Regions from separate parts of the Streptomyces sp. NPDC091371 genome, predicted to be linked through region 2. Evidence: riboswitches for the same ligand, from Rfam matches in the RefSeq annotation. Region 2 holds a riboswitch; the other holds the start of a gene.
What was found. A riboswitch is a leader RNA that binds a small molecule or an ion and turns the genes downstream of it on or off. The one in region 2 is predicted to bind cobalamin.

Region 1: another riboswitch for cobalamin. It lies ahead of AB0O21_RS04390 (energy-coupling factor ABC transporter permease); the one in region 2 lies ahead of metE (5-methyltetrahydropteroyltriglutamate--homocysteine S-methyltransferase).

What each region holds. Positions count from the first base shown of each region.
Region 1 is NZ_JBFBFP010000002.1:336,529-340,927, forward strand. It holds gene AB0O21_RS04375 (ATP-binding cassette domain-containing protein) at 1-409, opposite strand, end outside; gene cbiQ (cobalt ECF transporter T component CbiQ) at 406-1,155, opposite strand; gene AB0O21_RS04385 (energy-coupling factor ABC transporter substrate-binding protein) at 1,158-1,673, opposite strand; gene AB0O21_RS04390 (energy-coupling factor ABC transporter permease) at 1,670-2,350, opposite strand; cobalamin riboswitch at 2,380-2,575, opposite strand; gene AB0O21_RS04395 (flavodoxin family protein) at 2,679-3,392, shown strand; gene AB0O21_RS04400 (hypothetical protein) at 3,406-3,912, opposite strand; gene AB0O21_RS04405 (hypothetical protein) at 4,094-4,288, shown strand.
Region 2 is NZ_JBFBFP010000008.1:228,917-233,315, forward strand. It holds gene aceB (malate synthase A) at 1-786, shown strand, start outside; gene AB0O21_RS12715 (3-hydroxybutyryl-CoA dehydrogenase) at 783-1,655, shown strand; cobalamin riboswitch at 1,676-1,896, shown strand; gene metE (5-methyltetrahydropteroyltriglutamate--homocysteine S-methyltransferase) at 2,062-4,380, shown strand.

The sequences.
Region 1 (4,399 bases), on a different contig from region 2:
GGCGGTCCCGCAGCGACGTGATGTCGAGGGCCGCCAGGGCCGAATCGACGCGCTCGCGGACCTCCGCCACCGGCAGGCCCAGGTTCATCGGCCCGAAGGACACGTCCTGTTCCACCGAGGCCGCGAACAGCTGGTCGTCCGGGTCCTGGACCACCAGCTGGACCGCCGTCCGCAGCCGGGTCAGGCCCGCACGGTCGTACGTCACCTCCGCGCCGTCGAGGTGCAGCGCGCCCGAGCCGGGCCGCAGGCCGCCGCTCAGCAGCCGCATCAGCGTGGTCTTGCCGGAGCCGTTGCGGCCCAGCAGCGCCAGCGCCCGCCCCTCGGCGATCCCGAAGTCCACGCCGGACAGCACGGCGGGCCCGTCCTCGTACGCGTAGCCCGCGCCCACCAGCTCCACCAACGGCCTCACAGGTACAGCTCCTTCAGTACGAGGGTCACGGCCACCAGGGCCGCCAGCAGGGCGGCGGACCACGCCAGGAACCGCCAGGACAGCGTCGTCTGCGGCACGAGCACCCGCAGCGTGCCGTCGTAGCCGCGGCCCGCCAGGCCGGCCTGGAGCCGCCCCGCGCGGTCGAAGGCCCGTACGAACGAGGTCGCGGCGAGCCCGGCCACCGAACGCCAGGCGGCCGCCCGGCCGGTGTTCCCCAGGCGGGCCGCCTGGGCCTGGCGGATCCGGGCAAGGGAGTCGAGCAGCAGGAACGCGATCCGGTACATCACCAGGGCCACGTCCACCACCGGGGCCGGCACCCCCGCCCGGACCAGCCGGGGCAGCACGTCCGACACCGGGGTGGTGAAGGCGAACAGCAGCACGCCGAGGGAGGCCGCCGAAGTGCGCAGCAGCAGTTCGGCGGCGTGCCGGGGGCCGTCGGGGGCCGGCGCGACCCACCCCGAGGGCCCGCCGACCGCGAACAGCAGCGGCAGCGCCCCGGTGACGCAGAAGCCGAGCGGGATCCGGAAGGCCCGCCACAGCTGCCGCCCCGCCACCCCGGCGGGCCCGAGCAGCACGGCGAGCGTGGCGGCGGCCACCAGCGGCCCCCCGGGCCAGGGCGGCAGGCACACGGCGGTCACGGTGAGCCCGATCCCCAGCAGCGCCTTCTCCAGGGGGTGGCGCCGGCGCCAGCGGCTGCTGTGCGCGGCCGCGTCGATCGGCAGCACGGCTAGCGCTCCGCGCCGTCGGCCGCGGGCCCCGTACCCGGGTTCCGGCCAGGTGCGGTGCCGGAGTCGGCGGCCGGGACAGGTCCGGCAGCAGCCGGATCCGCGGCCGGCGTCGAGCCGGGGCCGACCGCCGGGCCCGCGCCCGAACCGGCCGGGCTCGCGGCCGCGCCACCCGCAGGGTCGTCTGCGTCGCGCGGGGTGCCCGAGCCCGCCAGGCCCGCGGCGGCGGCCTGGCGCCGGCCCGTGCGGAGGCCGAAGTAGTACGCCAGCACGCCCGCGCCCAGCGCCGCCTGGAGGGCGAAGAGCGCCGACTCGATCTCCGCGGAGGGGGGCTCGTACAGCGGGGTGAACCAGGGCTCGTAGTCCGGCTTCAGCTCGGTGATGGCGGCCTCCGCCTGCGCGTCGGCGCCCGCGAACGGCTCCTCCTTGCCCTCGCCGAGCCCCAGCGCGAGCGGGAGCACGGCGAGCGCCGCGACCAGGACCAGCAGCAGCGTGTTGATCTTCGCGTTCCTGCTCATCGGGCGGTCGCCTCCTTCAGCTTCGCGACGCCGAGGCGCACCAGGTCCGACCGGCTCGACCGCATCAGCAGCCGCATCACGAGCACGGTCAGCAGGCCCTCGCTCACGGCGAGCGGGAGCTGGGTGACGGCGAAGATCCCGCCGAACTTCCCGAGCGCGCCGAGGAAGCCCGTACCCGGGTCCGGGAAGGCCAGCGCCAGCTGCACCGAGGTCACGCAGTAGGTGACCAGGTCGGCGAAGAAGGCGCCGAAGAACACGGGCACCATCAGCGGCAGGTCGAGTCCGCGCAGCAGCCGGTAGACGGCGTAGCCCGCCCACGGCCCGGCGATGGCCATCGAGAAGACGTTGGCGCCGAGGGTGGTCAGCCCGCCGTGCGCCAGCAGCAGCGCCTGGAAGAGCAGGGTGATCGTGCCCAGCACCGCCATGACCGGCGGCCGGAACAGGATCGCGCCGAGCCCGGTGCCGGTCGGGTGCGAGCAACTGCCCGTCACCGAAGGGATCTTCAGTGCGGACAGGACGAACGTGAACGCTCCGGACGCCCCGAGCAGCAGCGTGCTCTCCGGGTTCTCCTTCACCTCGCGGGTGAGGGCGCGGACACCGTGTACGACAAAGGGGGCGGACGCGGCGCCCCAGGCGACCGCGTGCAAAGGGGGCAGGAACCCCTCGGCTATATGCATGAGTGGGGAAGACCTCTCCAGCACCTCGTGGATGGAATGCGCGCCCCGGCCGGTCTCCTGGCTCACGGGTACTGATGCCCGGGCTCCGCCTTCCCGGGGCCGTGCGGTCTCCCGCGCGGACCCAGTGGCTTCCCGCAGGAGTAGAGCCGGACTTCCCGATCACAGTGGCGAGGGCCGCACCGGTTTCCCACCGGTTTCCCGAACACCAAGGCCCACTGACCCTAGTCGGCCGCGCGGACCGGTACCAACCCGCCCCAAACCCGCGACCGACGCCCCGTACGGGCGCGGCCGGCTGGCGGGCCCGTACGCCGGTGCACAGGCTGAGGGCATGGCTGCCGAATACGACTACTCGAACCTCTCCGCCCTCTACGTGAACTGCACCCTCAAGCGCTCGCCGGAGGTCAGCAACACCGAGGGCCTGATCGACAAGAGCCGGGCCGTCATGGAAGCGGCCGGGGCCCGCACCTCGCTCATCCGCGCCGTCGACCACGACATCGCGACCGGCGTCTGGCCGGACATGACCGAGCACGGCTGGGAGAGTGATCAGTGGCCGGTGCTGTACAGCCAGGTCATGGACGCCGACATCCTCGTGCTCTGCGGCCCGATCTGGCTCGGCGACAACAGCTCCGTGATGAAGCAGGTCATCGAGCGGCTCTACGCCTGCTCCTCGATCCTGAACGAGCAGGGCCAGTACGCCTACTACGGGCGGGTCGGCGGCGCACTCATCACCGGCAACGAGGACGGCGTCAAGCACTGCGCCATGAACCTCCTCTACAGCCTCCAGCACCTCGGCTACGTGATCCCCCCGCAGGCCGACGCCGGCTGGATCGGCGAGGCCGGGCCCGGGCCGTCCTACCTCGACCCGGGCTCGGGCGGCCCCGAGAACGACTTCACCAACCGCAACACCGCCTTCATGTCGTGGAACCTCATGCACCTGGCCGCCCTGCTCAAGGGCGCGGGCGGCATCCCGGCCCACGGCAACCAGCGCTCCCTGTGGGACGCCGGCTGCCGCTTCGACTTCCCGAACCCCGAGCACCGGTAGCGGGGCCCTCCCGTCAGCGGGCGATGTCCACGACGAACCGCTCCGGGGAGTGCAGGGGGAAGGCCCGGTAGTACGGCAGCGTGTCGAAGGCGGCGCCGAAGGTGACGTACCCCTCGAAGTCGCCGGTCAGCGCGATGCCCTTGAGCTTGGGCAGGCTGATCTGCCGCAGCTTGGGTCCGAGGTAGACGTTCCCGCCCGCCTCGTCGTGGGCGGCGGCGGGGTGGAGGCGGATCTCCAGGAAGTACTTCCCGGGCAGCGGCACGGGCTTGCCGGACCCGTCGTAGACCAGCCGCGGGACGGGGGTGACGGTGGCCGTGGGGACGTACCCCTGGAGGTCGATGACGATCCGGTCGTACGTGGGGTGCCCGCCCCAGCGGGCGTTGACGACGAGCGGGGTCTGGGTGGTGGCCGTCGTGGCGGCGGTGGCGGCGGCGGCGGCCGGAGCGGCGAGCGAGAGCCCGGCGGTGAGCAGAACACCGGAGGCCAGGGCCACGATCCTGCGGAAGTGCGGGTGGTTCATGACGTCCCCTCGATTCGCGAGAGACGGGGACATGGGTGTCACTTCTGAGGACGCGGGGCGGCCTCGCGCGGTTCCGCGGGGGGTCGGTCGACGCATATGCAAAGGACATGCAATGGCCGGTTAATCTTCACGGCGTCGAAACATTTCGACGTTGAAGGCGACACACCTGAAGGAGGTTTGAATGTTTGCGAAGTTGAGCGACAAGCTTGTCGGGCTGGTGGTTCCCGAGGTCGAGGCCGCGGCCGTCACCTGTAGTGAGGCTCGTAACTACTGCAACGGCAACTGTCCGTTCTGGTTCTGGCGGCGCGCGCACTACATCACCTGCACCAACGGGGCCTCGTGGACCGAGTACGAGTGCTGCGGCTGCGGCTGCTGAGACGCCTGAGGTAGCCGCGCTGCTCGGATAGCCGCGGTACGGGGGTGTCGTGCCTTGACGAAGAGGGCACGACACCCCTGCCACGAGCCTATCCGATGAACACCTATCGAA
Region 2 (4,399 bases):
GCCGGACTCAACGCGGGCCGCTGGGACTACCTCTTCAGCCTCATCAAGACCTTCGGCCACCGTACGGACTTCCAGCTGCCCGACCGCGCCAAGGTCACCATGACCGCCCCCTTCATGCGGGCGTACACAGAACTGCTCGTCCGCACCTGCCACAAGCGGGGCGCACACGCCATCGGGGGCATGGCCGCCCACGTCCCCGGCAAGGACGCCGAGGCCAACGCGGCGGCCCTCGCCAAGGTCCGCCTGGACAAGGAACGCGAGGCCGAGGACGGATTCGACGGCTCCTGGGTCGCCCACCCCGGGCTCGTCCCCGTCTGCCGCACCGTCTTCGACGGGGTGCTCGGAGCACGGCCGCACCAGCTCGACCGGCTGCGCGACGACGTCCGCGTCACCGCCGCCGAACTGCTTTCGGTGCGGCGCGTCTCCGGTCCGCCCAGCCCCGAAGGCATCCGCGCCAACGTCTCCGTCGCCCTGCGGTACTTCGACGCCTGGCTGCGCGGCAGCGGAGCCGTCGCCCTCGACGGGCTGATGGAGGACGCGGCGACCGCCGAGATCGCCCGCGTACAGCTCTGGCAGTGGCTGCGCCACGGCACGGCCGACCCCGAGGAAGTACGGGAGCTCCTCGACACGGAGTGCGCCGCGCTCGCGAAGGCGCGGCCGGACGCCAGGGTCGCCGAGGCCCGCGCCGTGTTCGAGCGCAGCACGCTGGAACGGGACCTCCCGGCCTTCTTCACCCCCGACGCGTACGCCCGCCACCTGGTCCGCCGCCCCGAGGTCCGCTCATGAGCACCGCCATCCGCAGGGTCGGCATCGTCGGAGGCGGACAGATGGGCGCCGGCATCGCCGAGGTCTGCGCCCGCGCCGGCCTCGACACCGTGGTCTGCGAGGCCGACGCCACCGCCGCCCGGACCGCCCGAGAACGGGTGGCCGTCTCCCTCGAACGGGCCGTCCAGCGCGGCAAACTGGACCGGCTCACCGCCGAGGACGCCCTGGCCCGGCTCGTGTTCACCGGCAGCCTCGACGAACTCGCAGACCGGCAGCTCGTCATCGAGGCCGTCGTCGAGGACGCGGCCGTCAAGACCGAGGTCTTCGCGGCCCTCGACAAGACCGTCGAGGACCCGGCGGCGATCCTCGCCACCAACACCTCCGCCATCCCCGTCATGCGCCTCGCCATGGCCACCGGCCGCGCCGACCGCGTCGTCGGCCTGCACTTCTTCAACCCCGCACCCGTCCTGCCGCTCGTGGAGATCGTCAGCTCGCTGCACACCACCTCCGAGACACTCGACACGGTCGATGCCTTCGCCCGCGACACCCTGGGCAAGACGGCCGTCCACTCCCAGGACCGGGCCGGCTTCGTCGTCAACGCCCTCCTCGTCCCCTACCTGCTCTCGGCCATTCGGATGGCCGAATCCGGCTTCGCCACCGCCGCCGACGTCGACGCGGGCATGGAGCTCGGCTGCGCCCACCCCATGGGCCCGCTCAGGCTCGCCGACCTCATCGGGCTGGACACCGTCACCGCCATCGCGCAGTCGCTGTACGAGGAGTTCAAGGAACCCCTCTACGCCCCGCCCCCGCTGCTCCAGCGGATGGTGCAGGCGGGACTGCTGGGCCGCAAGAGCGGCCGCGGGTTCCACACGTACGACCGGGACCGATGAGGGGCCCGGTGGTGCCGCTAAGCTGACCCGCAGCAGCTGGTTCGCCCCGTCCGCCAGACGGGATGCGTCGTAAGAGGGAACCCGGTGGGAATCCGGGACTGCCCCGCAGCGGTGAGCGGGAACGACCGCCGTCATACGCACTGGGCCCGTACGGGTCTGGGAAGCGACGGCCAGTAGGTGTCTGCCCGAGTGGCCGACGTGCCCGCAAGTCCGAAGACCTGCCCGTTGCCCGCGCACGCCCTGCCGTGCGCGGACATCCCGGTGACCTCGTGGGCGGGTCGGCGAACACAACGGACGGTCGTACGGCGCTTGAAGCGCGCCGACGGACCGTCCTGTTCCGCCATCCCTTCGCGCTCCGCGTCCCGTCACCGGGGCCCATGGAAACGTGCTCGCGAAGGAGAGTTCCGTGACAACCGAGTCCGCAGCCGCGGCAGTACGGGCCACCGTGTACGGCTACCCCCGCCAGGGTCAGAACCGGGAACTGAAGAAGGCCGTCGAGGGGTACTGGAAGGGCCGCGTCAGCGCCGGCGCGCTCCACGAGACCGCAGCCCACCTGCGCCGGACGAACTGGCGGCAGCTGGCCGACGCCGGCATCACCGAGGTCCCGACCGGCGACTTCTCGTACTACGACCACGTCCTCGACACCAGCGTCATGGTCGGCGCGGTCCCGGCCCGCCACCGCGCGGCCGTCGCGGCGGACGCGCTGGACGGCTACTTCGCCATGGCGCGCGGCACCCAGGACGTGGCGCCGCTCGAAATGACCAAGTGGTTCGACACCAACTACCACTACCTGGTGCCGGAACTCGGGCCCGACACCGTCTTCACCGCCGATTCCGCCAAGCAGGTCGCGGAGCTGACCCAAGCCCGCGCGCTCGGCCTGGCGGCCCGCCCCGTCCTGGTCGGGCCGGTCACCTACCTCCTGCTGGCCAAGGCCGCCCCCGGGGTGGCCGACGACTTCCGGCCGATCACCCTGCTCGACCGGCTCCTGCCCGTCTACGCGCAGGTCCTCGCCGATCTGCGCGCCGCCGGAGCCGAGTGGGTCCAGCTGGACGAGCCCGCGCTCGTCCAGGACCGCACCCCGGCCGACCTGGGTGCGGCCGCCCGCGCCTACCGCGAGCTCGGCGGCCTCACCGACCGCCCCAAGCTGCTCGTCGCCTCGTACTTCGACCGGCTCGGCGAGGCGCTGCCCGTGCTGGCGAAGGCGCCGGTCGACGGACTCGCCCTCGACTTCACGGGCCGGGCCGCCGCCAACCTCGCCGACCTCGCCGCCGCCGGCGGCCTGCCCGGCAAGCGGCTGGTCGCGGGAGTCGTCGACGGCCGCAACATCTGGATCAACGACTACGAGAAGTCGCTCGCCACCCTCGGCACCCTCCTCGGACTCGCCGACCGGGTCGACGTCGCCGCCTCCTGCTCCCTGCTCCACGTACCGCTGGACGCCGCCGCCGAACGGGACGTCGACCCGCAGATCCGCCGCTGGCTCGCCTTCGCCCGCCAGAAGACCGCGGAGATCGCCACCCTCGCCCGCGGCCTCGCCCGGAGCACCGGTGCCATCGCGGCCGAACTCGCCGCCAACCGGGCCGACCTGGCCTCCCGGGCCAACTCCGCGATCACCCGCGACCCGGCCGTACGCGCCCGGACCGCGGCCGTCACCGCCGCCGACGGCCACCGCGCGCAGCCCTACGAGCAGCGTGCGGCCGCCCAGCGGGCCCACCTCGGCCTCCCGCTGCTGCCGACGACGACCATCGGCTCCTTCCCGCAGACCGCCGAACTGCGCACCGCACGCGCCGACCTGCGGGCCGGGCGCATCGACACGGCCGGCTACGAGGAGCGCATCGAGGCCGAGATCCGGGAGGTGCTGGCCTTCCAGGAGAAGGCGGGCATCGACGTCCTGGTGCACGGCGAGCCCGAACGCAATGACATGGTCCAGTACTTTGCGGAGCAGCTCACCGGCTACCTGGCCACGCAGCACGGCTGGGTCCAGTCGTACGGCACGCGGTACGTACGCCCGCCCGTCCTGGCCGGCGACGTCTCCCGCCCGGAACCGATGACCGTGCGCTGGACCTCGTACGCCCAGTCGCAGACGGACAAGCCCGTCAAGGGCATGCTCACCGGCCCGGTCACCATGCTCGCCTGGTCCTTCGTACGCGACGACCAGCCCCTCGGCGACACCGCACGGCAGGTCGCGCTGGCCCTGCGCGACGAGGTCGACGACCTGGAAGCCGCGGGCAGTTCCGTCATCCAGGTCGACGAACCCGCCCTGCGCGAGACCCTGCCCCTGCGGGCCGCGGACCACGCCGCGTACCTGGCCTGGGCGACCGAGTCCTTCCGCCTGACCACCAGCGGAGTCCGACCGGACACCCAGATCCACACCCACATGTGCTACGCGGAGTTCGGCGACATCGTCGACGCGATCAACGACCTGGACGCGGACGTCATCAGCCTGGAAGCGGCCCGCTCGCACATGCGGGTCGCCGACGAGCTGGCCGGCGCCGGCTACCCCCGCGAGGTCGGCCCCGGCGTCTGGGACATCCACTCCCCGCGCGTCCCCTCGGCCGACGAGGCCGCGGCCCTGCTGCGCGAGGGGCTGAAGGCCATCCCGGCGGAGCGCCTGTGGGTCAACCCGGACTGCGGCCTCAAGACCCGCGGCTGGTCCGAGACGAAGGCGTCCCTGGAGCACCTCGTCGAGGCCGCGCACCGCGTCCGCACGGAGACCGGAACGGCCTGAGGACCAGGGCGGGCACGGG